Regions from separate parts of the Aliiroseovarius conchicola genome, predicted to be linked through region 2. Evidence: riboswitches for the same ligand, from Rfam matches in the RefSeq annotation. Region 2 holds a riboswitch; the other holds the start of a gene.

What was found. Region 2 has a riboswitch for glycine ahead of V6N04_RS12740 (D-amino acid dehydrogenase). Riboswitches for the same ligand answer to the same signal wherever they lie in the genome.
Positions count from the first base shown of each region.
Region 1: linked by a shared signal. The riboswitch ahead of gcvT (glycine cleavage system aminomethyltransferase GcvT) and the one ahead of V6N04_RS12740 (D-amino acid dehydrogenase) in region 2 are both predicted to bind glycine.

Region 1 covers NZ_JBGEHL010000001.1:365,270-380,001, forward strand. Annotated here, with positions in the region: gene fdhF (formate dehydrogenase subunit alpha) at 1-388, shown strand, start outside; gene V6N04_RS01805 (M90 family metallopeptidase) at 435-1,244, opposite strand; gene V6N04_RS01810 (MATE family efflux transporter) at 1,429-2,847, shown strand; gene V6N04_RS01815 (gamma-glutamylcyclotransferase family protein) at 2,818-3,384, opposite strand; glycine riboswitch at 3,456-3,544, shown strand; gene gcvT (glycine cleavage system aminomethyltransferase GcvT) at 3,697-4,821, shown strand; gene gcvH (glycine cleavage system protein GcvH) at 4,849-5,208, shown strand; gene gcvP (aminomethyl-transferring glycine dehydrogenase) at 5,299-8,142, shown strand; gene V6N04_RS01835 (ornithine cyclodeaminase) at 8,206-9,255, opposite strand; gene rocF (arginase) at 9,279-10,208, opposite strand; gene V6N04_RS01845 (Lrp/AsnC family transcriptional regulator) at 10,394-10,819, shown strand; gene V6N04_RS01850 (di-heme oxidoreductase family protein) at 10,952-12,439, shown strand; gene V6N04_RS01855 (imelysin family protein) at 12,436-13,464, shown strand; gene V6N04_RS01860 (DUF1513 domain-containing protein) at 13,469-14,542, shown strand; gene V6N04_RS01865 (GFA family protein) at 14,547-14,732, opposite strand, start outside.
Region 2 covers NZ_JBGEHL010000007.1:50,434-65,165, forward strand. Annotated here, with positions in the region: gene V6N04_RS12715 (amino acid adenylation domain-containing protein) at 1-8,829, shown strand, start outside; gene V6N04_RS12720 (4'-phosphopantetheinyl transferase family protein) at 8,839-9,498, shown strand; gene V6N04_RS12725 (TetR/AcrR family transcriptional regulator) at 9,848-10,363, opposite strand; gene V6N04_RS12730 (alcohol dehydrogenase family protein) at 10,438-11,484, shown strand; gene V6N04_RS12735 (DUF6151 family protein) at 11,763-12,308, opposite strand; glycine riboswitch at 12,606-12,691, shown strand; glycine riboswitch at 12,692-12,794, shown strand; gene V6N04_RS12740 (D-amino acid dehydrogenase) at 12,826-14,079, shown strand; gene bhcB (beta-hydroxyaspartate dehydratase BhcB) at 14,079-14,732, shown strand, end outside.

The sequences.
Region 1 (14,732 bases), on a different contig from region 2:
ACCAGCCGAGTTGCCGGATACGGAATATCCCATGGTGCTAACCACTGGGCGGCAGTTGGAGCATTGGCACACTGGGTCCATGACCCGCCGTGCCACTGTTCTGGATGCGATCGAGCCAGAGGCCAACTGTTCACTCAACCCCAAGACCCTGCGGGAAATGGGGATCGAAGCTGGCGACATGGTGCGTCTGACCACCCGGCGTGGATCCATCGAAATCATGGTGCGCGCGGATTACGGCGTGGCCGAAAACATGGTGTTCCTGCCTTTTGCCTATGTAGAGGCCGCGGCCAACACACTGACCAATCCGGCGCTCGATCCCTATGGCAAGATCGCCGAGATGAAGTTCGCGGCTGTGAAAGTCGAAAAAGCGATGATGGCGGCTGAATAATCGCCAAGCACTCGGAATGGCGCGACTGGATGAACCAGCCGCGCCGTTAGACCCAGCTTTTGGGGTCTAACCTGAACAGCTTTGACAATTCGTCATAGACCGCCGGCTCTTGCTGATACAGCGCTTGTGGCCGTTCAAAGAACACCTCGACCGCCACGGCGAAAAATTCCTCGTGACCTTCTGCGCCGTACGGATCGATTACCGTGTCGCGGCCATTTCTGAGATTGGTCAGATGGGCCTCATACCCTTCAACAAAGACCTGCGCCCATTCCGCGAAGCTCTGATCGGGTCCAAGCACTGGCACGCCGTCTGTATGGCCCGACAGGTCGTCGATCTGGTGGGCAAATTCGTGAAACACGACGTTATGGCCGTCACGATCATTTATGGCGCCTTGTTGGGAATGCGCCCAAGACAAAACAACAGGGCCGCGCGCCCAGCTTTCGCCCAACCGCACGGTTTCCTCTTCGGTCACGACATAGCCGTCGTGAACCTGCCTGCGCGACTTGAAAGCTCCAGGATAGATCAGGATCGTATAGAGATTTTTGTACCAAGTATCGGTGTTTGCAACCAGCAGACAGGCTTGTGTCGCAATCGACAATCGCATCTCTTCGGTCACCTCCAAACCATCACACCCGATAAATTCGATCTGATGCAAAAACAGGGAAATTTTGCCCTCGAGTTTGTCACGCAACTCGCGTGGAAGCCTGTTTGTCAGCGGGACCTGCGCGCCAATAACGGCGCGTTGATGATCGTTTAGCGGTGTGGACAATAGCTCTGCACGAGTTTGTTTTCTTGACCAATATCGATAGCCGAACACTCCGGCAATCAACACCAACACGCTAAGAAAATAGATCATTCACACACCTCAATTCGGCCAGACATCCTATACCGACCTAGTTAAGTACTTTTTTAGCGATTGTCAGTGCATCGGCGCTGATGTCAGCTAACCCATGCATAAATGCACAATGTCTGTTCAAAATCGCCTCTGGTGATCTTTTGTTCCGTCAGGCAGTCTGATCGAACCAGTGTAAGGACAGATTATGACAAGTAGCGACAGTACAGACACCGCCCAAGCAGCATTCCTAGAAGGCAGCTTGATGCGCCACATCACGGTAATGTCGCTGACGGCGTCGGTGGGCCTAATGGCCATTTTTCTGGTCGACCTGGTTGATATGATCTTCATTTCGATGCTGGGCCACAAGGAACTTGCAGCCGCGATCGGCTATGCTGGCGCGATCTTGTTCTTCACTTCGTCCTTCGGGATTGGCATGTCGATCGCAGCAGGCGCACTGGTTGCGCGCGCGCTGGGTGAAGGCGACGCCCATATGGCCCGACGACGAGCAGCAACAGCACTTTTTTACGGCGTGATCATCGGGGTAATTTTTGCCGCAGTTGTCTGGATCTATGTACCCGAACTCTTGGGACTCGTTGGGGCATCGGGTGAGACACTCGATTTGGCCACCACATATCTTCGGATCATTCTGCCCAGCCTGCCAATCCTGATTGTCGCAATGATCGGAGGCGCTATTCTACGCGCGCACCGCGACCCCCGAAGGGCAATGATGGCCACCATTTGGGGAGGTGTCGTGAACGCCGTGCTTGATCCCATTCTGATCTTTGGCCTAGACCTTGATCTAACGGGGGCTGCCATCGCATCAGTCTGCGCGCGCATCACTATTGCGGTCGCCTCGATCTATCCTGTGATGAAACACCATGGCGGGTTGGACCGTCCCTCAAGCGACGAAATTCGCGTGGATCTTCCCGCGCTTATGACAATCGCCGTACCCGCGATCTTGACTCAGTTCGCAACCCCTATTGGACAAGCCTATGTCACCCGTTCCATGGCGGAGTTCGGAGAGGACGCCGTCGCCGGGATGGCGATCATCGGCCGTTTGATTCCTGTTTCGTTTGCCGTGATTTTCGCTCTGTCTGGTGCCATTGGGCCCATCGTGGGCCAAAACTTTGGCGCGGGTCGATTAGATCGGGTGCGAGGAACGATCAGGGACGGAATGATCTTCGTCCTTGTGGTCACCGTCTCTATCAGCCTGATCCTGTATTTAGCTCGCGCGCCCATCGCTAACCTTTTCAATGCAGAAGGCCCCGCCCGCGAACTGGTGTATCTGTTCTGTGGACCATTGGCACTGGCTTGGTATTTCAACGGAGTGATCTTTGTGACCAACGCAAGCTTCAACAATCTCGGCCACCCCTTCTATTCCACATGGGTGAACTGGGGGCGCCAGACCTTGGGAACGATCCCCTTGGTTCTGCTCGGCGCGACCTATTGGGGCGCGCCCGGGGTGCTGATTGGACAAGCCGTTGGTGGTTTGATTTTTGCGGGGATCGCCCTAATCCTATCGGCAAGGGTGCTGCGCATGGCAGAGCAAGGTCAATGCGATACCACACAGCAACCCTACCAGCGCCAATCGCGCCTAATCTCGCTGTTTAATTACCGCAGATAGTCGCGAGAGCCCTTCATCAACGACGCTTAACTCCTCGTCAGTCAAGACCTGTGCGCGGGGATAGATGGGCGCGGCGCGGTCATCAATAATTGGCGCATGCCAGCCCTCGGTCGTCTCGAAGAAATGAACTGCGCCGTCCAGTCCAAACTCGGTCAGGTACCCCTGCACAACCACGTCGATATAACTCAGAAGAACCGGGTTTTGATCTGTTGGCGAATGATGCTCCCCTTGCGCAATCGCATAGATCGCGACGTCGAGGTCGCCGGCGTTATGACGAAGCTCCCGCCCCAGCGGTACGCGGGCATAAGCGCGCTCGCGTTCATCCAGCGCAACCCAGTCTGAACCCGGAACAGACGCTATCAAGCCCTCAATATAATCGTCTCGATCTGGCACCGCAGTCAGATAGCAAATGTCGCGCGAAGGTGAACGTCGCCAAGCGCGGCGCCACCCGTTGACGCGCGCGGGTTGGGCGTTCTCATACGCATGTGTCCGCCGGTTCACCAACGAGCCATAACCAAAAAAATACGGGTCTTGCATGGGGTTAGACTGCAACCGCATACAAAAGTATTCAACCTCTTGCCCCAAACAATTTTGGACGCTAGGTTAGCGACATCGCATCGGGAGAATCTGGCGAAAGCCGGTGCCGAAGGAGCAACCGCCCTGGTAAACTCTCAGGCCCACGGACCGACGCGGCGCATAGGACTCTGGAGAGAGGCACTGACGTGCCCGCCGAAGGGATAACGATCTCAGGCGCACAGGACAGAGGGGGCATCATTGGGCGTGTAAGCGTTCGAACGATGTCGGGCGCATGGCTTCCATAGCATTCCGACGACAGATGGAGGAATGATCATGGGTGCATCCCAAGACGATCTGAAACGGACGGGTCTTTATGACCTTCACGTAGAGCTTGGCGCCAAGATGGTGCCGTTTGCTGGCTATGAGATGCCCGTGCAATATCCGCTGGGTGTTATGAAAGAGCATCTGCACACCCGCGATGCCGCAGGCCTGTTCGACGTCAGCCACATGGGTCAGGTGATCCTGCGCGGTGACAACCCCGCTTTGTCGCTTGAACGCATCGTACCCCAATCTGTTGTCGCCCTTGCCGAGGGTCGCCAGCGCTATGGTCTGTTTACCAATGACGATGGTGGCATTCTTGACGATCTGATGATTGCCAACCGCGGCGACCATTTGTTCCTTGTGGTAAACGCCGCCTGCAAAGACGCCGACATCGCCCATATGCGTGCGCATTTGACCGATTGCGAGATCGAAGTGATCGACGACCGCGCGCTGCTGGCCTTGCAAGGTCCCGCCGCTGAGGCCGCATTGTCCAGCCTCGTGCCCTCGGCCGCAGATATGAAGTTCATGGACGTTGCCGTGACCGACAGCGATTTCGGAGAGCTTTGGATTTCGCGATCAGGCTACACCGGCGAAGATGGCTACGAAGTCTCGGTCCCCGAAGCGAACGCCGAGGCGTTTGCCCGCGCCCTGATCGCAATCGACAGCGTAGAGCCGATCGGACTAGGCGCACGCGACAGTTTGCGGCTTGAGGCTGGCCTTTGCCTGTATGGCAACGACATCGACACAACCACAACACCGGTTGAAGCGGCGCTCGAATGGGCCGTGCAGAAAGTGCGTAAAACCGGAGGCGACCGCGCAGGCGGCTTCCCCGGTGCCGACCGCATCCTGCCCGAGTTTGACAACGGCGCAGGCCGCCGCCGCGTGGGCCTTCTGCCCGAAGGTCGTGCGCCAATGCGGGCCGGTACGGAACTTTATGCGTCAGCGGATGCCGACACCCCGATCGGACAAGTTACGTCGGGCGCATTTGGCCCATCGATCGAGCGCCCGATGTCTATGGGCTATGTCAGTATTGACCACGCCGATACCGGCTCTAAGATTTTTGGTGATGTGCGCGGCAAGCGCCAGCCCGTCACGGTCGCGGACATGCCGTTCCGCCCCGCCACCTATAAACGTTGACCCCAGAATACCAGCAGGAGACACCAAATGAAGTACACCGAAGAACACGAATGGCTGCGCGAAGAAGATGGCAACTACATCGTGGGCATCACAGCCCACGCCGCCGAGCAATTGGGCGACGTTGTTTTTGTTGAGCTGCCCGAGGTGGGTGACACCGTCTCGAAAGATGACGAGATTGTCGTAATCGAAAGCGTTAAAGCGGCATCAGACATCCTTAGCCCACTGGACGGCGAAGTCGTCGAAGTGAACGAGGCCATCGTGAATGAGCCGACAAAGGTCAACGAAGATGCCGAGGGCGAAGCCTGGTTCTTCAAGATCAAGGCGTCCGACACCAGCCCATTGGACGACTACATGGACGAAGCCGGATACAAAGATTTTATCGGCTAAGTTCGGGACTATTCCCGATTTCTGAATTGCGCGGGGGCTTTGATGGCCCCTGCCCACCCAACATGCCCTGACCCCGAACGGAGAACCGCCATGTCGTTCACGCCCACCGGTTACAAACCCTATGATTTCGCCAATCGTCGCCATATCGGCCCCTCGCCCAAAGAAATGGACGAGATGTTCGAAGCCGTTGGCGTCAAGGATTTGGACGACCTGATCAGTCAGACCGTCCCTGACAGCATTCGTCAGAAAGAAGCTTTGGATTGGGGGCCTGCCCTGTCTGAACGCGAAGCGCTGCACAAAATGCGCTATGTGGCTGTGAAGAACAAAGTCATGCGCTCGCTGTTGGGGCAAGGCTATCACGGGACGGTTACGCCGCCTGCGATCCAGCGTAACATTCTGGAGAATCCGGCATGGTACACGGCTTACACGCCCTACCAGCCCGAGATTTCGCAGGGCCGACTTGAAGCGCTTCTGAACTACCAAACCATGATCTCCGACCTAACAGGGCTCGAGATTGCCAACGCGTCGCTTCTGGACGAGGCCACGGCCTGCGCCGAAGCGATGACCATGGGCCAACGCATCGCCAAGTCGAAAGCCACCAAGTTCTTTGTGGACGAGGCTTGCCACCCACAAAACATCGCAGTCATGAAAACCCGTGCGGCCCCTCTAGGCATTGAGATCGTCATCGGCGACCCCGAAACCGATCTCGTACCCGAAGACGTGTTCGGCGCGATCTTCCAGTACCCCGGCACCTTCGGTCGCGTGCGCGATTTCACCAACCAAGTGGCAGCTCTGCACGCTGTGAAAGCAGTGGGCATCGTGTCGGCTGACCCACTGGCGCTGACCGTCTTGAAAGAGCCGGGCGCAATGGGGGTCGACATTGCTGTCGGATCATCCCAGCGCTTTGGTGTTCCAATGGGCTTCGGTGGCCCACATGCCGCCTATATGGCGACCGCCGACAAGCACAAGCGCAACATGCCGGGCCGTTTGATCGGTGTGTCGGTCGATGCGCGCGGCAACCAAGCCTATCGCCTGTCGCTGCAAACGCGCGAACAACACATCCGCCGCGAAAAGGCGACTTCAAACGTCTGTACCGCGCAAGCTTTGCTGGCGGTGATGGCCGGATTCTATGCCGTGTTTCATGGCCCCGAGGGTCTGAAAGCCATCGCGCAGGACGTGCATCTGAAAACCGTTCGCCTGGCCAAAGGGTTGGAGGATGCAGGCTTCACCATCACCTCCAAGCACTTCTTTGACACGATCACCGTGCATGTCGGCGCGCTTCAGAACACCGTTCTGAAATCCGCCCGCGAAGAAGGCATCAACCTGCGCCCGGTTGACACGGAATATGTTGGGATCACACTGGACGAAGCCACCCGCCCCGCTGTGATCGAAGGCGTCTGGCGCGCTTTCGGCATCAATCGCGCATACGACGACGGCGATAATGAATACCGCCTACCCGATGACATTCTGCGCACATCAGAATACCTCACCCACCCGGTCTTCCACATGAACCGGGCCGAGACTGAGATGATGCGCTACATGCGTCGTCTGGCGGATCGTGATTTGGCGCTTGATCGCGCTATGATCCCGCTTGGGTCATGTACCATGAAGCTGAACGCCGCCGCCGAAATGATGCCGGTCAGCTGGCGTGAGTTTGCTTACATCCACCCGATGGCCCCTGAAAGTCAGGTCGAAGGCTATGCGGAAATGATCGCGGATCTGAAAGAAAAACTCTGCCTGATCACCGGTTATGACGATATGTCGATGCAGCCGAACTCTGGCGCGCAGGGCGAATATGCAGGGCTTTTGACCATTCAGGCCTATCATCGTGCCAATGGTGAAGGTGATCGCAACGTCTGCCTGATCCCGATTTCGGCGCATGGTACCAACCCAGCGTCCGCTCATATGGTCGATCTGGATGTCGTCGTGGTGAAATCCGCCGAAAACGGAGACATCGACCTTGATGACTTCCGCGAAAAGGCGGCCGCTGCTGGCGACAAACTAGCGGCTTGTATGATCACCTATCCATCGACCCACGGTGTTTTCGAAGGCACCGTGCGCGAGGTCTGCAAGATCGTCCACGATCACGGTGGTCAGGTCTATATCGACGGCGCCAACCTGAACGCGATGGTTGGTGTATCGAAACTCGGTGAAATCGGCGGCGACGTCAGCCACCTGAACCTGCACAAGACGTTCGCCATCCCGCATGGCGGCGGTGGCCCCGGCATGGGTCCAATTGGTGTGAAAGCACATTTGGCACCACACTTGCCGGGCAATGGTCTTGCTGGGGAAGAAGGGGCGGTTTCCGCAGCACCCTATGGCTCGGGTTCGATCCTGCCAATCAGCTGGGCTTATGTCCTGATGATGGGTGGCGACGGTCTGACCCAAGCCACCAAGGTTGCGATCCTGAACGGCAACTACATCGCGGCCCGTCTGAAAGGAGCGTTCGACGTCCTGTTCACCGGGAACAACGGACGCGTCGCGCATGAGTGCATCATCGACACCCGCCCCTACGCGGATAGCGCAGGCGTGACCGTTGATGACATCGCCAAGCGCTTGATCGACAACGGGTTCCACGCGCCGACCATGAGCTGGCCGGTCGCAGGCACCCTGATGATCGAACCGACCGAGTCCGAGTGCAAGGCCGAGTTGGATCGCTTCTGCGACGCCATGTTGGCGATCCGCGAAGAAATTCGCGATATCGAAGAGGGTAAGATTGACCCAGAGAACAACCCGCTGAAGAACGCGCCCCACACATATGTGGACCTCGTGGGTGAATGGGATCGACCCTATACCCGCGAACAAGGGTGCTTCCCGGCCGGCAGCTTCCGCGTCGATAAATATTGGTCGCCAGTTAACCGCGTCGACAACGCTTATGGCGATCGCCACTTGGTCTGCACATGCCCACCGCTCACGGATTACGTCGACGACTAAATTCGGGTTGTGTACCAAATAAGACGGGCGGTGGAGAGATCCACCGCCCGCTTTGCTTTGTGCTTAGCCCTTAGACCGCTCCAACATCCCGAACAGATCACGCGGGTCATCCGGATCGGCCAGCATGTCCAGCCGAGTGAAAAACGCCGTACCCTCGATCGCTTTGGAGACATAGCGCAGGGCCGAGAAATCCTCGATCGCGAAGCCAACGCTATCAAACAGCGTGATTTCCTTGTCCGAACGACGCCCTTTGGCTTGGCCGGTGATGACCTCCCACAGCTCGGTGATGGGGTGATCTTTTTCGAGTTGCTGGATTTCGCCTTCGATCCAAGTCTGCTCGGGATATTCCACGAAGATGTTCGAGCGCAGCAGGATGTCGCGATGCAGTTCCGTCTTGCCTGGGCAGTCGCCACCAATAGCGTTGATATGCACGCCTTCACCAACCATGTTGTCGGTCAGGATCGTGGCATATTGCTTGTCGGCGGTGCAGGTGGTGATGATCTGCGCACCTTCCATGCTTTCTTCGCCGGTTTTGCACGGCACGACGGTCAATCCCTGTCCAGCTAGGTTACGCGCGCATTTCTCGGTCGCTGCAGGGTCGATGTCGTAAAGACGCACCGTATCGATACCGCAGATCGCCTTGAACGCCAGACACTGGAACTCCGATTGCGCACCGTTGCCGATCATCGCCATCGTGGTCGCACCCTTCGGCGCAAGATGTTTGGCCGCCATTGCGGAGGTCGCAGCCGTGCGCAAGGCCGTCAGAACAGTCATCTCGCTTAGCAGTTTCGGATATCCAGAGTTCACATCGGCCAGAAGACCGAACGCCGTCACGGTCTGCAGCCCCTCTTTGGTATTCTTCGGGTGGCCGTTCACGTATTTGAAACCATACATCTCGCCATCCGATGTTGGCATAAGTTCGATCACCCCAACGTCCGAGTGGCTAGCAACGCGGGGCGTTTTATCAAACAACTCCCAACGCTTGAAATCGGCTTCAATCTCATCAGCAATCTCGCGCAGAACGGTCTCGATCCCAATGTGGTGGACAAGACCCATCATGTGTTCAACGGACACGAAAGGGACATAAGCAAGTTCAGAAGGTAGAGGCGGCATGGGAAGTCCTTTCGAAGGTCAAATCAATAGCTTTGAGTGTGGCGATCCAAAACGCGACGCCCAAAGAGGCTCGCGGTCAGGTCGACCATCAGACGGGCAGTGCGGCCACGGTCATCAAGGAAGGGGTTCAGCTCGACCAGATCAAGCGAAGTGACAAGTCCGCTGTCATGCAGCATCTCCATGATCAAATGGGCTTCGCGGAACGTCGCGCCACCGGGCACGGTTGTGCCAACGGCCGGGGCAATCGCAGGCTCGATAAAGTCGACATCAAGACTGACATGCAAAAGCCCATCCGCCTGCGCAACTTCATCAAGGAAGGGACGCAACAACTTTGCGACCCCGTTTTCATCAATCGCGCGCATGTCATAGGTTGTTGCGCCTGACGCTTGCAGCAATTCACGCTCCAACCCGTCAACGGACCGCAACCCCAGCATACACAGTTTCTTAGGGTCAAGCTTTGCAGGCAAAGGCTTGCCCAGCAGATCAGGGAACCCTTCAACACCGCAGGCAAACGCCATCGGCATACCGTGAATGTTACCGCTTGGCGAACTGGCTGGTGTGTTAAAATCCGAATGCGCATCGAGCCAGAGCACGAACAGCGGTCGCCCCTGCTCGGCCGCCGCAGCAACATGGCCGGTAACGGTTCCAAGCGCCAAAGCGTGATCACCGCCCATATAGATCGGCAGCACATCTTTCTTCGCCAACTCATATGCGTTGCGATGCAGGCTGCGAGTCCACCCGGCGACCTCCGGCAAGAGTTTCAGGTGATCGTGTTCAGTTTCGACGTCATCCACGTCGTCTCGCGCCGCATCTCCCAAATCCACCACCGAATGACCAAGCGAGGCCAGTTCTTCTGCCAGACCCGCTGTCCGATACGCTGCTGGACCCATGATGCAGCCACGACGCCCTGCGCCTTCTTCCATGGGTACACCGAGAAGGTGAATATGTGTCATGTATCGTCTCCGTCGAGGTAAGAATGCTGGGAGGGACACCGCAGTTCAGAACACTCTTCTGCGGTCGCCATCGCGCGTGATTGAGCCTGCACCCTACCATATGCCTATTTAGACATTGGATGTCAGTATTGATAATCAGATGAGGTTTTATTTTACTTTTTGTATAGACTTACTTATCTAAAGTTATGCACATCTTTGATAAACTCGACCGCGAACTCATCGCTCTTTTGCGCGAAGACGGCCGCGCACCAATCTCTAAACTCGCTGAAATCCTTGATGTCACCCGCGCAACCGTGCAGGCTCGTCTGGATCGCCTGCTTGAAAGCGGCGCTGTGTTGGGGTTCACCATCCGGGCGCGCGAAGACCATGGACCAGACGGTGTTCATGCGATCATGATGATCGAGGTGACCGGCAAATCTACGACTGCGGTCATCAAACGCCTGCGCGGGATGCCCGAGCTTCGCAGCCTGCATTCCACAAATGGTAAATGGGATCTGGTGGCCCAGCTTACTGCGGCCAATCTGACCGAGTTCGACCGGATATTGGGCGAGGTACGCGTGGTCGATGGCATTACGAACAGTGAAACCAGCATCTTGCTCAGCACCGTATAGATTTGGGCAAATTGAGCGGCACAGGCCCGCGATAGCGTCGCCTGCGACATATCCGACAATTTTTGTCAGAACTACTTTACCCTGTTACATTCTGCCCCTAATAAGAGCGCGCGTTCTTCAGGAGCCGCTCAAATGCGTACTGTCCTTTCGTTGGTAGCTGTCCTTGCCAGTGGTACAATCCTACTGGCCAAGGAACACACGCCACTGGGCGAGCCCCATCTAAACCCAATAGCTAGAACGCATGCAGAGCTTGCGCGGATCAAAAACGCCACACAGTACGATCCCAAGGGACCTTCACCATACGAGGCTCGCCCAGCAGGCGCGGCGACGGCGATGTCGGCACCCGTAAGCGCACCGTTTTCGCAACCAACGGCGGGGCTGAACGATATACAAGCCTTGGAGTTTCGGCTTGGCGAGGCCTTGTTTGAAAAACTATGGGTTCAGGCACCTGCATCGACCGTTTCATCTGATGGGCTGGGACCCCTATACAATGCAAGGGCGTGCTCGGCCTGCCATGTCAATGATGGGCGGGGGCATCCTTCGACAGACAAAACGTCGTCGCTTGGATTGGTGCTGCGCCTGTCGCAGCTGGACACGCAGGGAATGGCGCAGCCTGACCCCAATTACGGGTTTCAGGTGCAGGACCGAGCAATCACAGGCCATGCTGCTGAAGCCGCTCTGACGGTGACTTATTCTAAACGGACTGTCGACTTAGGCGATGGCAGCCAGATCGAGCTGCGCGTGCCGTCATATCATCTCGAAAACACCAAGTATGGCGCGTTGGGTGCGGAGACACTGACGTCCCCCCGTGTCGCCCCGCAGATGATCGGGCTGGGCCTGTTGGAGGCAATCCCCGAGGCCGACATCCTTGCCAATGCAGATCCGAACGACGTTGATGGCGATGGCATATCAGGCCGCCCGAACACGGTTTGGTCGCGCGAATTCGACCAGTGGATGCTGGGACGATTTGGGCATAAGGCGGGTAACCCGACTGTTAGACAGCAAACAGCAGATGCAGCGAATGGAGATATCGGCCTCTCAAGCGCTTTATTCCCCGCCGCCTACGGGGATTGTACAGAAACGCAGACCGATTGCCGCGATGCACCGCATGGAAACACCGCCACCCAAGACAATCAAGAGCTCGGAGACACTGCTCTTGATCTGATGGCGTTTTACGCGGCGAACCTCGCCGTACCTGAACGTACCGACACCAGCACGCCGAATGTGCTGCGCGGAAAGGCCCTGTTTCACGACGCGGGTTGCGCCGCGTGCCACACGCCCAGTTTCGTCACCCATCGGTTGGAAGATGATCCCACGCGGTCCTTCCAGCTGATATGGCCCTACACCGATATGCTGTTGCACGATATGGGGCACGCGTTGGCAGATCACCGACCGGACTGGCAGGCTGATGGCCGCGAATGGCGCACCGCACCGCTGTGGGGAATTGGACGCACCAGTCAAGTCAGCGGGCAGACCACTTTCTTGCACGACGGACGCGCCCGCACGTTGCTGGAGGCGATCCTTTGGCACGGCGGCGAAGCCGAACCTGCGCGGGAAGCCGTACGTCAAATGAACGCATCCGACCGCGAAGCCCTCATCTCATTTCTGGAGTCGTTATGAAGTTTGTAATCACAATCGTTGCTGCAACCCTGTTACCCACGTTGGTACACTCTGCAACACCGGACCCAAAGGTCGATCACACCGCCGTGGCGGATCGTATCCTAGCCGTCCTTGATGACCAGTTTGCCACGTTCCGCGATGAAGCTGCTGTATTGGCCGACCAGTCGCAAGCGTTTTGCGCGGGCGAAACTCCTCGCAGCGCCGTCGACGCCGCGCTGGCAAGCACCTGGATCGCATGGGCACCGCTGGATGCATATCAGTTTGGCCCGATTGAGGCCCAATCCGCCGCACTGGCCGTCAACTTCTTCCCCGACAAGAAGAACTTTGTTGGACGGGCATTGAAAGGTCTATTGAAGCGACCAAACGCCGAACAAGCTGACCCAAAAATCGTTGCCGCTTCCAGTGTCGGGTCACAGGGTCTGCCCGCAATCGAACGTCTTCTCTATGATGATCTACAAACCTGCCCTGCCCTTGTCGGCGTGTCCGGCAATCTCGCCCGAATTGGCGTTGATCTTTACGATGGTTGGTTTGCCCCGGGTGGTTGGGGGGATCTGGTTCGCAACGCAGGTCCCGAGAACCCAGTTTATCTGTCACACCAAGAGTTCACGCGCCAGATTTTCACCGCATTGGATTTCTCCATTCTCCGGCTAAAACAACACCGGATCGGTCGTCCGCTGGGCACGTACGAACGCAGCTTTCCCAAAAGTGCCGAAGCATGGCGTTCCGGTCTGACGAACGACATCATGTTGGCGCAGCTTCAGGGCATTTCCGACATCGTCGACCGGGGGTTCGCCGGTGCCATTTTCAATCCGTCGCGCGCATGGATCGTGAAGGTCGTGGCAGATACACAGGCGCGGGTGAACGCCATCGGCGCGCCACTGGCCGAGGCCATGGGCGATCCCATAAAACGGGTGCGCGCCGAGGGTTTGCAAACAAAACTGGATTTCCTGCAACTCCAGCTTGATCAGGATATCGGCCCCGGTCTCGACGTGGAGACAGGGTTCAGCGCGGGCGATGGGGACTGATCACATGAAACGCCGCTCTTTCTTATCGGGATTGTCTGCAAGCGTCGGTGTGGCCGGACTGGCGCAGCCAGGCTGGGCCGCAGCCGGGTCGCCCGACTTCATCACGGCTGGCAATCGTGCAGACAAGTCGTCTTGGTTGGTCGGATTTACCCGCGAAGGTGAACTGATATTCGAGCTGCCCATCCCGAGCCGCGGCCATGCTGCCAGTATCCATCCAAAACGGCCCGAGGCTGTGGCTTTTGCACGCAGACCGGGGCGCTTTGCTGTCGTCATCGAGTGCATTGGCGGCCACGAGGTCGCCCGCCTGGAAAGCCCAGAGGGGCGGCATTTCTACGGCCACGGTGCCTATTCCGCCGATGGCAAAACGTTGTTCACAACCGAAAATAACTATGACGGCCCGGCTGGTGTGATCGGGGTCTGGGACGCCGCGGACAGATATCGCCGGCTGGGAGAGGTCCCAGCGGGTGGGATCGGGCCCCACGAAATCCTGCGACTGCCGGATGGTGGTTTCGTGGTCGCAAATGGCGGAATTCAAACGTACCCGGACATGGCGCGCGCGAAGCTGAACCTGCCCACCATGCGCACAAACCTGACGTATCTAACAGCCGATGGGCAGATTGCGGATCAGGTCGAACTTAGCGGCGAGATGCACCAAAACTCGATCCGCCACATTGCTGTTGACGGCATGGGGGCGGTGATTGCTGCGCTACAATGGCAAGGCAATCCGACGCACAAGGTGCCCTTGGTCATGCGCCATATGCGCGGTGGTAAATCAGAATTTTTACCTCATCCAGACGATCTTCGTCTGAAAAACTATGCAGGTTCCATCGCTGTTTGCCCACAGACCGGCGAGATTGCGGTCTCCGGGCCGCGCGGCAATCAAGTGATTTACTATGACGCACACGGCACGCCAGCAGGCAGCAGCAGGCGCGGGACCGCATCGGGCGTTGCCCCCGCACCCAACGGCGGGCTAGCAATCACCTGTGACGGCGGGTTCGTTCACCGCCTAGAAGGCACGGAGCGATTTGTAGCGGTCAGTCAGGACTACGCATGGGACAATCATCTGATCTCGTTGTAGGCTCTCAGTCCAGAAACTCCCACGAGTGTGCTCCATCGAAGCGGCGCACCTTCAGCCCGTCCATCACCTCCAGCGGCGCCATGCGCATATTCAGTGCGATCCGATCCTGATCTGCATTTTCTCCTGCCGCCCAGTGAGTCACCGCCCCACACGTCTTACAGCTACAGAAATCGATCATCTTGTCGCCCCA
Region 2 (14,732 bases):
ACGTCTAGTGATGTAAAATCGCTTGTTGTCAGCACATTGGTCGATGTTCTTCAGATTGAGGACGTAGACCTAAACACCAATTTCTTCGACCTTGGCGCATCTTCACTGCACATCGCACGGGTGCATGAGCGTTTGCAGGATAAGCTGAGCCGGGATTTCCCGATCTCTGATTTCTTTCTGCATTCGACGGCGGCGACACTGGCTGCGCATTTGTCTGACCCCAAACTTGCCGAACAACCCGCGCCGAAAGAAGCTCAAATCCGCGACCTGTCCAATAGCGGTCCGATTGCGATTGTCGGATTGGCTGGTCGGTTCCCCGGTTCCAAAGACGCACAAACCATGTGGCAAGGGTTGTTAGAGGGACGTGAGATGATCTCGCACTTCTCGGAGGATGAACTGGATGTCGATCCATCAAAGGACGACCCGGACGCGCCTTATGTCAGGTCCCGTGGTGCAATGCAGGAACCTGACATGTTCGATGCGCGCCATTTCGGTATCCCGCCGAAAGAAGCCGAACGCCTGGACCCGCAACACCGTATTTTGCTGGAAGTTGCGCAGACCGCGCTGGAAAACGCAGGTCACGATCCCGAACGGTTTGACGGACGCATCGGTGTTTTCGCGGGCTCCAGTCAGAACTCGTATTTGCTGAACAACCTGCTGTCGCCTCCGGGAGCTGCTCGCGCCTTGGCTGCGGGTTACCCGGTCAAGGATTTTGCGACGCTCTTTGGCAACGACAAGGATTTCATCGCAACCCGGATTGCGTACAAACTCGGGCTGCGCGGTCCGACGATTACGGTGCAATGCGCGTGCTCGACATCGCTGGTTGCCGTGGCGCAGGCATGTCAGGCCTTGCAACGAGGCGACGCCGACATGGCACTTGCAGGTGGGGTTTCGGTCACCTTCCCGAACAAGCGGCCTTACATGTATCTGCCTGATGGCATGGCGTCTGCAGACGGTCATTGCCGCACATTTGATGCGGACGCGACGGGCACGGTGTTTGGTGACGGGGCAGGGCTGGTGGTTCTGCGCCGGTTGGATGATGCGATTGCCGACGGCGACGACATCCTTGCTGTGATCAAAGGCTATGCGATCAACAATGATGGGCATGACAAGGCGGGCTATGCCGCGCCGTCGATCAAAGCCCAGACCGACGTGATCCGCGCTGCCCATCAGGCGGCGGGGGTCGACGCACGGTCGATCGGGTATATCGAAGCGCACGGGACGGCGACACCTTTGGGTGATCCGATAGAGTTCACGGCGCTGCAAACGGCGTTTTCGTCGGCCACAGATGAAAAAGGGTTCTGCGCCCTTGGCAGTGTGAAAACCAATCTGGGCCATCTGGATATTGCTGCCGGCGTGACCGGTCTGATCAAAACAGCGTTGAGCTTGAAGAACGAGGTTATTCCGCCGCTCCTGCACTACAAAAAGCCCAATCCGCGCATTGATTTCGACAGCTCCGCCTTCTTTCCGGTGGCCAAGAAAATTGATTGGCAGTCAGGCGGCGAACCGCGCCTTGCAGGTATCTCAGCCTTTGGCGTGGGCGGCACGAATATCCATATGGTTTTGGAGGAAGCGCCCAAGGTCGATGTACCCGCCAAACCTATCGAAGATAACAGCCCGCGCTTGTTCCCAATTTCCGCCTCTTCGCCCGATGCGCTGAAGGCTGCGGTTTCTAATCTGGGAGAGTGGGCGACCGAAAATAATGACGCCGAAGTAGATCGCATTACGGCAACCCTGCGCGACGGACGGCAGGGGTTTGGACAACGCGCGGTGTTGCTTGGGCGGTCGGTTACCGATCTGCCATCTGCTGCGAAGGGTTTCACTGGCAAGGGAACGGCTGCGGGCCAACGCGACGCACTTGCGTTCCTGTTTCCGGGGCAGGGGGCGCAGCATGCTGGCATGGCGCGCGACCTTTATGCCAATGAGCCTGTTTTCCGCGAGGCGCTTGGCCTTTGCACCACAATTCTGGAAGACGAGCTTGGCCTGAACCTTCTGGACGTGATCCACGCCCCGGAAGACCAACATGACCAAGCGACCGAGCAGTTAAAGAACACTGCACTTGCACAGCCTGCCATCTTCTCAATCGGGTATGCATTGGCGCAGCAATGGCGCCATTGGGGCATCACGCCTGACGTGATGGTTGGGCATTCCATCGGTGAATTTGCGGCCGCGACAATCGCTGGTGTGATCGAGTTGCCGGATGCATTGAAGCTGATCGCGCTTCGGGGTCGGTTGATGGCCGACTTGCCGCAGGGCGTCATGATCTCTGTCCGCGCGAGCGAGGAGGAGGTTACGCCGTATCTGGGCGACGGTATCGATCTGGCCGCGGTGAACGGTGCGAAATCTTGTGTTGTGGCCGGGCCGGAAGATGCCGCCGATAAGCTCTTGAAACGGCTTGAGAAAGACGAGATCGTCGCCTCGCGCCTGCACACAAGTCATGCTTTCCATTCACAGATGATGGACCCCGCAGTGGAGCCTTTCCGCAAGGCCGTTGCCGGTTTGAACCTGAGCGCGCCACGCATTCCGATCTTATCAACTGTCACCGGCGATTGGATGACCGATGATGAGGCGACGGACCCCGACTACTGGGCCATGCACATGCGCCGCCCGGTTCGGTTCTACGATGCCATTCAACTGCTTTGGGCCGAAAACCAACATATCTTCTTAGAGGCTGGACCGGGACGCACAATGGCCACCCTATCTGGGCAAAACCCGGATCGGAAAAAAGCCCAGCCGGCGATTGCTTCTCTGCCAGCCGCGCAGGCGGAAAACGGCAATTCGCATGAAAGCTTGTTCTCGGCCTTTGGCGAGCTGTGGGCGAATGGCTATCCGGTTGATTGGACGCGGATTGATAACGGCCGACCTGCGGCGTCACGCCTGCCCGGCTTGCCGACCTATCCCTTCCAACGCAAACGGTTTTGGGTCGAACCGGTTGATGTCACGGCGGAGTATGTCGCGCTGGACGCCAGCAACGACGCAGTCACGAGCGGTGAGCCGGATGAGGCGGCTCCTCAACTGACCGCCGGTGAAGCATTGCGCGATATGTTGTCAGAGCTTTCGGGTCTGGAACCGGATGAGATCGATGGCGAAGCCACCTTCCTTGAGCTTGGTTTTGACAGTCTTCTTCTGACCCAAGCGACAAGAGAGCTTAGCGAACAGTTTGGCGTCGATGTGGCCCTGCGCCAGCTAATTGACGGGTTCCCGAATATCGACGCCCTTGCCGATCATATTGAAGCCAATGGACGTTTGCCCGGGTCTGCTCCGGGTGAGAAAGCCGCCCCTGCTGAGCTAACAAAGATCGAAACAGACACGGCGGATGCCTCGCCGTCTTCAGCGCCGATCACAAAGATCGAACGCGAGGCCGACGAGTTAGCACCGGAGCAACGTGCGCACATTGACGCTCTCGTTGAACGATTTACGGCCAAGACCGCGAAGTCCAAGGCGCTGACCGCTGAGCATCGCATGACACATGCCGATCCACGCACCGCGTCGGGCTTCAATCGGCTGTGGAAAGAGATTGTATATCAAATTGTTACGGTAAAATCCAAAGGCTCGCGGCTGTTGGATGTGGATGGCAACGAATATATCGACATCCTGAACGGATTTGGCCCCGGTTTCCTTGGTCATTCGCCCGACAAAGTGGTCGAGGCGCTGCACTCGCAACTCGATGACGGCTTTGAAGTTGGACCGCAAAGTCTTGTTGCGATGGAGGCCGCACAGCTTTTCTGCGAGGTGACTGGTAACGAGCGGGCAAGCTTCGTCTGTACGGGGTCCGAGGCCGTTTATGCCGCCATGCGCTTGGCGCGCACCGTGACCAATCGCGACCGGATTGTTATGTTCGCGCGCGACTATCACGGCAACTTCGACGAAGTGCTGGTGCGGGCCGTTGAGGGGAAAGACGGGCCAAGGACGCTGCCCTTGGCACCGGGTATTCCGCGCGACGCTGTGAAGAACGTGATTGTACTGCCATACGGTACGCCCCAAGCGCTCGATTACATTCGCAAGAATGCCGACAGCTTAGCGGCCGTAATCGTCGAACCGGTGCAAAGTCGTCGTCCCGAATTCCGCCCCGCCGATTTCATCCGCGAAGTTCGTAAGGTGACGGAGCGGGCCGGATCGTTGTTTATCTTTGACGAGGTGGTTACCGGCTTCCGGTTTGGACCACGCGGCGCGCAGGCTTACTATGGCGTTGATGCTGATCTTGTGACCTACGGCAAAGTCGTCGGAGGCGGCATGCCGGTTGGTGTTGTGTCGGGTAAAGCGCGTTACATGGACACGTTTGACGGCGGCCAGTGGCAATATGGGGATGACAGCTTCCCCGAAGCGCCTGTGACCTTCTTTGCCGGTACGTTCGTACGTCACCCGCTTGCGATGGCGTCATTGCGCGAGATGCTCCTGTTCTTCAAATCACAGCCTGATTTTTTCTGGAAAACAGTGAATGCCAAAGGCGATCGATTGGCAGGTAGCATTGATCGCTGGTTTGTCGACAATGACATGCCGTTCCGAATGCCGAATTGCGGGTCGCTCATGTATCTGCGCATTGGCGAGGATCAGAAATTTGGCGCTTTGCTGGGTGCACATATGCGTGATCGCGGTGTGTTCTTGTTGGAAGGCTTCCCATCATACATGACCGCTGCCCATGATGATGAAGACATCGACTATGTGGTAGAGGCGTTCAAGGATTCCGCACTTGAGATGCGGGCGTCAGGGATGCTGTCGGGGCAGGGGGCATCGGACTATACCGGTCCAAACTTGTCCCACGTTCCCCCAAGGCTCAGCTTGTCTGATGGGGCAGAGAAGATCGCAGCTGATATGGCAAAGCCGCTTGAACCGCTTTGCGTGCCGACGACAGATGCCCAACGTGAAATCTGGGGCGCTGTGGTGATGAACCCGGACGTATCTCCGGCATATAATGAAAGCGTTACGCTGAAGCTTGATGGCACGGTGGGCGCCGCGAAACTGATCGCCGCAACCAAGCAGGCCTTTGCACGGCATGACGCGTTGCGGTCGACATTCTCGGATGATGGGACCGAGATGTGGATCGCGCCCGAAAGTGATGCGACGGTTGAACAGGTCGATCTGTCAAACTTAGGTTCCGCCGAAAGGACCGACGCGCTCAACGCCCTTTTGCGGGAACATGTGGCCACTCACTTCGACCTGAGAAATGGACCTTTGATCCGGGCGGCCTTGGTCAAACTAGGTGATACCGAACATCATCTCGTGATCACGGCACACCACATCGTTTGTGACGGCTGGTCCATTGATGTGATCGTGCGCGACATTGGGGAAATTTATACGGCGTTGGTCGATGGGCATACCTCCAGCCTGCCTGCACCGGACAGCATCATCGACTATGCCCGGTTAGAGGTCGAATGGTCGCATTCCGAGGATGCGAACAAGGATCGCGATCATTTCCTTGAGGAGTTTTCAGACTATCTTGATCCATCGACTGCGCCAGTGTTGGACATTCCAACAGATCGTCCCCGATCTGCGGTGCGTAGTGTGACGGCAGATCGGTTTGACGCAGAGATAGGCGAAGACCTTGTCGCCTTGCTGCGCAAGACCGCTGCCGGGCAGGGCTCCACGCTCGTGAACCTCTTGTTGGCTGCTTTCAAGGCTTATCTGGCGCGGATCAGTGGCAGTTCGAATATTACAGTCGCAGTCCCATCTTCTGGGCAAGCTTCGCGGGGAATGAACAGCGTGGTGGGGCATTGTGTCAACCTGATGCCTGTACACACCAAGGTGGACCCTGCGGCCCCGTTTGCCGATGTGTTGAAGGAGACGCAGAGGTCACTTTTGGATGCCAGTGATCACCAGCATTTTGGGTTTGGTGCCTTGGTGCGAGAGTTAAAGCTTCAGCAAGATTCAAGCCGTGTCCCGTTAACCCCCGTCATATTCAACATTGATAACGGGATTGACTTGTCAGACATGCAATTTGGGGATGCAAAGATCGAGTTCATTTCGAACCCACGTATCTTCGAAAACTTTGAAATCTTTCTGAATTTAACGGATAACCGCCGATCGATCACTGCAGAATGGACGTACAATACTGATTTGTTTAACGTCGAAACAATTGAAAGGCACAACGCCCAATTTAGTGAGTTTTTGCAGGCTTTGGCAGAGGGGCCAGCGACTGCGGTCAGAGATTTGCCTCTGATTGATGAAGGAGCACAATTGATGTTGCTTACCCAATGGCGGGGTAACGTTACCGATTATCCGAAGAGTACAAATCTTTCCCGCATTTTTGATCAACAGGTGGAGGCGACCCCAGATGCAACGGCTCTGATCGAGAGCGGGGTGTCTTGCAGTTACCAAGAGCTCGCAGATCGAGCTGCACATATCGCGATCGCTCTTTCGGGTGAAGGTGTGGCCATTGGTGATGTCGTTGGTGTTTGTCTTGAGCGTTCCATCGACATGGTGGCCGCCATGCTGGCTGTGATGCGGTTGGGGGCGGCATACCTGCCACTAGATCCGTCCAACCCAAAAGCGCGTATTCAGTATATTGCAGAGGATTCTCAGGCAATCCGGGTGATAACCAACGCTGATCTGGCAAGCGCGCTGGAGCTTCCCCGTACGTTCTTACTGGATGATCTGGCGACATCCCAGGATGGTCAGCTGCCCAATGTCGATATTGATCCGCTTTCCACGGCATATGTTTGCTACACGTCGGGGTCTACGGGCAACCCTAAGGGGGTGATGGGAACCCATCGTGCCAGCGTGAACCGCTTTGTTTGGATGTGGAACACCTTCCCCTTTCAACCCGGGGAAATGATGAGCCAGAAGACGGCGATTTCCTTTGTTGATAGCGTTTGGGAGATTTTTGGGCCACTGCTCGCGGGCGTTCCACAGGTGATTATCTCGCCTGACACTGTACGTGACCCGACAGCGTTTCTGGGTATGTTGGCCGAACACAAAGTGACGCGCCTGCTGGTGGTGCCTTCATTGCTGAAAGCTCTGGCAGAGACGCAGAGCAACCTGCAACAGACACTGCCATCGCTGCGTTTGCTATTTTGTTCCGGTGAACGGTTGCCGGCCTCGCTGGCACGCCGGATTCAAGAGATCGCACCTAAAGTGACGTTGGTGAATCTCTATGGCTCGTCAGAGGTTGCAGCTGATGTGACTTGCGAAATCGTCCACGATCCCGACACAGACGAGATCCCAATCGGGTCGCCGATCGATAATGCGCGGCTTTATGTGTTGGACGGTGCGGGACACCCTGTTCCCAATGGTACGGTCGGAGAACTTTATGTCGGCGGCGATGTCTTGGCCAAAGGCTATTTGCACCGCCCCGACCTGACTGCGGAACGGTTCGTAAATGACCCGTTTATGGATGATCCCGCCGCACTTTATTTCGCCACAGGTGATCTGGTCAGCAGCTTGCCTGATGGGCGGTTGATGTATCATGGCCGGTCAGACCACCAGGTGAAAATCCGGGGATCGCGTGTCGAGTTGGGCGAAGTAGAAGTCGCCTTGGCATCGCTTCAGGGTGTTTCAGAGGCAGTCGCAACCACCTTCGAGGATGCCGGTGGTGACACACAACTTATGGCATTCGTGACCGCTGTGGGTGCCGCCGCATTGGATGGTCCGGCGTTGCGAGGCGCATTGGCCGAGCACTTGCCGGACTATATGGTGCCTGCTCGGGTCCAAGTTCTGGATGCGATGCCGCTGAACCCCAACGGCAAGACGGACAGAACGGTACTGGCACAAATGACCACACAGTCGGCACCTGTCGATCGACCGCAAGACGCGACACCTCAGACAGATGAAGAGAAGAAGCTGCATAAAATCTGGACCGGTCTGTTGGGATTGGACGACATTGGCATCGATGACGACTATTTTGCACTTGGCGGTCATTCGTTGATGGCGGTGAAATTGTTCGCCCGCGTCAAACGGGAATTTGGCGTTGATTTGCCCATCGCGACGTTGTTGGCCTATCCGACCATACGCAAGCTGGCCTCGCAGGTGGCAGCCGAGGACGCGCCAGTCCTCAAAACCGGAGAGTTCGAGAGCGAGCCTTGGGACACAACGGCCGTTATTCACGCTGGTCCGGGTGATGGCCGCCGCCCTATCTTTATCGCGGGCGGTGTTGGCGGTAATGTGAACAACCTGTTCGAGCTGGGCCAGATCGTCGGCGAGATACGTCCGCTGATCGGTCTTCAAACTCGGGGTGTCATGGGTCACAATATGCACCCCACAATTGAAGAGATGGCGGCAGACCACATCAACAATATCAAACGGCATCAACCAGACGGACCTTACTTGTTAGCGGGGTACTCGGGTGGCGGCTTTGCTGCGTTCGAGATTGCCAGACAACTAAAGGCTATGGGTGATGAAGTCGGTTTTCTTGGGGTCATTGATGTCGAAGCACCTGGCTTCCATGTCGATTTGAGTATCCCGTTCAAAAAACGGTTCAAGATGGAGCAAGAACTGTTGCGTACGCAGGGCGCCAGCGGATTTGCGACACGCCTGATCGCGCGTGTGCGCAGCAAGTTGATGTCGGATAAAGTCGTCCGCGTGTTTAACCGGTTCAACCCTGACGCCTTTCGGCTTGAGGTTCTAAGCCAGCGCTGGGTTGAGGCGAGCGCGAAGTATGATCCTAGCCCCTATGACGGAGATACGTGGCTTGTGATCACCGAGGCTGATGGGTTTGCCGCAACAGTCGCTCGCGAGACGGATCCAGGTTTCGGATGGTCTCGCCTCGTTAATGGCAATCTGCGATTGGCGACCCATTCAGCCAATCACCTAGATATCCTGAAAGGCGAGGCGGCGCGTGATCTTGCGGCGATGATGGAAGAAGAGATCAGGCTGGGTGGAACAGACAAGGGGTAGGGGACCAGTATGTTGCAACCCTTTCTGCCCCCTTCCATAAAAGTGCTGGAATGCCATATTGGTGATGATCGACAGATTAGGTTGATTGAGGCGGAGCAGGTGTTGTCGTCCGACGAGATCGCCCGCGCAAATCGTTTTCGCTTTGACCGGGATCGGGAGCACTTCATCCGCGCGCGCGCTTTTTTACGAAACAGTTTGGCGATCGAAACTGGGCATGGGGCCGCACAACTGTCATTTACCTATGGTCCGCTTGGCAAACCTGAGCTTGTTTCATCGGGGGTCGAATTCAATCTCTCGCACAGTCAGGACACTGCTGTAATAGCTGTCTCGTCATCGGGGCCGGTTGGCATCGATGTCGAACGTATCGATCGATCTGTTGCCGTCAGCGACGTTGCCAAGGTCTGCATGACACCACGCGAACAAAATGTTTTGCAGGATCTTCTACCCAACAAGCGGTGCGAGAGGTTTTTTGATTTCTGGACCGCAAAAGAAGCCAGAATGAAGCTAACTGGGGAAGGGATGTCATTATCGCCGACCTCGATCTCACTTCAACTGACCGATGGCAGGCCGACCGGTTATGACACTCCTCAGTTACTTGGCGCACAGCTCGCCTATATCCCTCTTTCGGACGTAAGAGCCAGGTGTTGTGTCTGCTATACTTGTAATTGATGAAATGGTCGGGTGATTTACCGGTAATCACTCCATTCGCATAAACAGCCGGCCACGAAAATACCTGGCAAGGCCGGAGGAAATAATACGACGCTTTGGGCAAGCAGCCTGATACGTAGTACAGCGATTGCGTTCGCCATCCCTGTTGGAGCTCCTAATTGATGAGACTGTAAATGCAATGAAACCAGCCACCTAAGCCTTCGAGTTACCGAGACTCGTAAACTCGCCAGTTCTCAACCTATCTGGCGAGAACCAGCCGTTCGTTTAATGTGCAGAGAATGGCTGCAAAGAGCCCAAAGTGTTCGATGCTGCGGGTGGTTTGAATGGTTACTTTGGAAATGCCTTAGCGTTATACATGTACGGCCTCAGCCAAGTGTGCAAGTCGCTTTGCGCTGGTTAATGCTGCTTCCTTGGATAATGGCCAAGATTGGGTCAATCCCTCAATAATTACCATCAAATCGCTGGTGCTCACATCGGTTCCTGCCATTGCAACCGTCATCTGTGAAACCTCCGCCTTGTGCTGTTCCAACAACATGCGAAGGTGCGGGTCATTTGGGGCTGAGGCAACCGCTGCGTGGAACAAGCAACCGTGGCTTGCCTCTATCCGCATCCAGTCCGCTACGCGGTCGAGGGTCATGCTCATGCTCTGCAGCGATGATCCGGCGGGGTCGCCAAATACATGGATCAGATACCGTTGATGCCGATGTTCTAGCGCCAATCGAATCATAGCGTCACGAGACGGGGCATATTTGTACAGGGTGCGTAAACTGACACCCGCGGCGTCGCGCAAGTCTTCGACGCTGGGTTCGGCGAACCCCTGCGCAGCAAAAGCACGTTCCAATCCGCTTGCGATCTTGTTCGTCATTTCGTTCATGCTTGACGAAGTAGAGTAGTCCCTCTACTCACGCAAGTAGAGGAAACGTTCTACTGGAGACCATCATGGCCCTTCCCAACTTGATGTGTGGCGCTGTTTTGATCGGCCATGGTGGCCCTGAAATGCTCGAATGGCGCAATGACCTACCAGTCCCAAACCCGGGCGCAAACGATGTGATTGTCCGCGTGGGTGCCGCAGGGGTGAACAACACCGACATCAATACTCGTACCGCCTGGTATTCTAAGGGCGATGCCGAGGATGCGGATGCTACTTGGTCTGGCAAGCCTTTGGAGTTTCCACGCATTCAAGGTGCGGATGTGTGTGGCGTGATTGTAGCCGTTGGGTCTGGAGTCGCTGAAAGTCGTGTCGGCGAGAGGGTTCTGATCGAACCTTGCCTTCGCGTTGCTGATGGTGTCGAGCTAACCCCGCCTTGGTACTTCGGATCGGAATGTGATGGGGGGTTTGCCCAATATGCACGGGTCGACACCCGCCATGCTCATGCGATCAAAAGCGATCTTACCGATATTGAACTGGCTTCGTTCCCCTGTTCCTACTCCACCGCAGAAAACATGCTTACCCGCGCCAACCTTCGGGAAGGCGAGACTGTTTTGGTAACTGGTGCATCAGGCGGGGTAGGTTCGGCCACAGTGCAATTGGCTCGTGCACGTGGAGCAAAGGTGATTGCAATCACCAGCCCCGCCAAGATGGACACTTTGATCGATCTTGGTGCGGAACGGACATTGCCTCGTGACGCCGATCTGGTCACCGAATTAGGAGTAGGTAACATCGACGTTGTGGTGGATTTGGTGGCAGGGTCCAGTTGGTCGTCGCTGCTGGATGTTCTGCGTCCTGGTGGCCGCTATACCGTGGCCGGAGCGATAGGTGGTCCTATGGTCGAATTGGATGTTCGTACACTCTACCTCAAAGACCTCAGCCTATTTGGCTGTACAGTTTTGGAGCCAGAGGTTTTTGGCAACCTCATAGGGCACATCGAACGATCCGAAATCAAACCACTGGTCGCGGAGGTCTTCGCGCTGAGGGACATAACCGCTGCGCAAATGGCCTTCGGTGACAAGGGTTACACCGGTAAAATCGTTCTGGAGGTGGACTGAAAGAAGCAGACATTCAGTTGGCAATGATCAATTGCTGCTTTGTCCCGCACATCGGGCCTAAAAAGCTGAAATGCTGCGCTGGCGACGAATGACCGCTCTGGTGAAGCTGTGCCGTATCGTCACGCCTGAGGTCAGTGACCGGAATGGGCCGAAGTACGACGTATCATCAGCGTTGATAGCAGATGATGGGGGACAGAAAATAACGACAATGGAATGCAACTGAACCAGGTAGTTCTAGTTGACCGATATGCCGGCACCTCGACGATAGGCATAAGCAATCAATCCGGCAGCGAAACATGCGTGGCGATCGGCTTACCGACATCATCGAAAAGCGGGTTTCGTCGCCAGCCACCGGACAGCCGTGACCTGAGGGAGCGCACGGCAAATTTCCTTAAGAGGCGGCCCTGTCCATATTTTGTATCTGGTACGCAGCCCTTGGCGAATTTCCGGAACACGCGTATCTCAATCGGTGGCAACGTATCTTGCTTGGAAAGGTATGCAGTCTGGAGCGTCAGAAACGGAATGGCGCGTGTCGGCAACGTGTTCGCGAGCGGAGTGTGACAGCATGTCGTGAACCATCGAGCTGGTCCTTTGTCTGTCATCTTCGTCCACACGACCTTATCCGCACCTTTCGCGAACTGCGCGGCCTCTGGCGCGACCTGATAAAGATCACAGCCGCCGCATTCATCAAGGATATCTCTGGCGCCAAGACGCGTGGCGAAGCCGCGGCAGCTATCGCAATAGCAAACGACGCGGGTGCCGCCTTCGGGCGCAACAGTGAGCGCGACTTGGCCGCATTTGCATGTCCATGTGGTGGTACTCATGCGTGAGAGGATGACAGCCGGGGCGGTCAGAAGGAAGGGGATTTCTGCCTATTGGTCCGGCTTTCGACGATGCGGCATGGGTCTGCCGGCATCCCGACGCTGAAGCTAACAAAAAAAGGTGTCATGCACGAATGGCCGCAATGCCAATGCTGCAAGTTGGGGCACGGCTCATCGTTCGACTGTAGGCAGTCCTCGCGCGTTCGATCCACAATGTCTACACATTACACTTTCTCGGGATGCTTAGGGTGACATAGAAATCAATAGAAACGTGTTTACAATCCGGGAAAAGTTTCCTATAAGGGATTCGCGGGAGAGCTGCATTCTGTAGCGCCGAAGGAGCAACCGCCCCGGAAACTCTCAGGCTTCAGGACCGCGCAAGAAACTAGAACTCTGGAAAGTGAGGTCATTGGACCTCCGCCCAAGGTGTAAGCACTGCTTCATTCTGAAGTCGTGTGAAACTCTCAGGCCAATGACAGAGGGGGCACTTATATTCGCGGCTAACGCGAGGAGAGGTGCCATGAAAGACAACGCCAAAGTCGCCGTCATCGGGGCCGGTATCACCGGTATCACGACCGCCTATCAGCTTGCCCGAAAGGGCGCGGATGTTACTGTTTTCGAGGCGAACCCTTATCCGGCTATGGAAACCAGTTATGCTAATGGTGGGCAATTATCGGCGTCCAATGCGGAAGTCTGGAACAGTATCCCAACCATGATTAAGGGCGTTCAGTGGATGTTTTCATCTGGCGCGCCCCTACTGATGAACCCCAAGCCGTCGTGGCACAAATATTCTTGGCTGGCGGAATTCGTCGGTGCCATCCCGAACTACGAAGCCAACACTCTTCAGACCGTGAAGTGGGCGATAGATGCACGAAAGCAGCTATTGGAGATGGCGGGGGCGGAGAGTATCGATTTTGATCATGAAGAAACCGGTATCCTGCATTTCTACGAGACAAAAAAGCAGTTCGAAGTTGCGGAAAAAGTTACTGCGCTTTTGAAGAAGGGAGGTCTGGAACGCCGCCCTGTAACAGTAGAAGAGATCAGCAAGATCGAACCCACCCTCAAAGGCGACGTCTATGGAGGGTTCTTTACGGAAAGTGATTTCACCGGCGACATTCATAAATTTACCAGCGCCCTTGCAACTGCTTGCATAAAGCGCGGGGTGGACATGCGCCTGTCGACTGTTGTGGAAAAGCTGCGCAGTGACCATGGAAAAATTGAATTATTTAGTCGGATCGATGACAAGAACGTCAGTTCCTCTCCTGGTCAGCACAAAGAGGTATTTGACCAAGTTGTTGTTTGCGCTGGTGTGCATTCTCGCAAGTTTGCAGCCATGTTGGGGGATCGACTGAATGTGTATCCGGTCAAAGGCTACTCTATAACCGTGAATCTTGAAGACGAGGCTAATCAAGCGGCAGCCCCGATGACCAGTCTGCTGGATGACAATGCCAAGCTTGTTACCAGCCGCCTTGGCAAGCGCCGCTTCCGGGTTGCCGGGACAGCAGAGTTCAATGGTTACAGCAAAGACATCGTCTGGAAGCGCATCGACCCTATGTTGAAATGGTGTCACCGACATTTCCCGGACATGAGCACAGAGAGCTTTGTGTCGTGGGCAGGCTTGCGTCCAATGATGCCAAACATGCTGCCCCGAGTGGGCAAAGGGAACCGACCGGGCGTTTTCTATAACACCGGGCATGGGCATTTGGGCTGGACCTTGTCGGGGGCGACTTCGGACATCGTATCAGAATTGGTAATCACTGAAGGGGCAGCATAATGAACATTCCAAGCTATCAAGACATGTTGCAGGCGCACGAGCGCATTCAGCCTCATATTCGTAGAACGCCAATCCGAAGATCAAATTACCTGAATGAGCTATCCGGCGCTGATCTGTTCTTCAAATGTGAGAACTTTCAAGAGCCCGGCGCGTTCAAGGTGCGCGGAGCCTGCAATGCAGTGTTCGGGCTAACAGATGCGCAGGCAGAGAAAGGCGTAGCGACCCATTCTTCGGGCAATCACGCGTCGTGTTTATCTTATGCCGCCATGCTGCGCGGAATTCCATGTAATGTGGTTATGCCTCACACGGCACCGCAGGCCAAAAAAGACACGGTTCGTCGCTATGGCGGTTTGGTCACGGAATGTGAGCCCTCGACTACGTCGCGGGAAGAAACCTTTGCCAAGGTCCAGGCAAAAACGGGAGGTGACTTTGTTCACCCTTATAACGACCCGCGTGTAATTGCTGGACAAGGGACATGTGCAAAGGAGCTGGTTGAGCAGGCGGGCGACCTTGATATTGTTGTGGCACCGATTGGGGGTGGCGGCATGATCTCGGGCACCTGCCTAACGCTATCGACCCTGGCGCCCGAAACGCAGATTATTGCGGCAGAACCCGAGCAAGCCGATGATGCCTATCGAAGCTTCAAAGCTGGT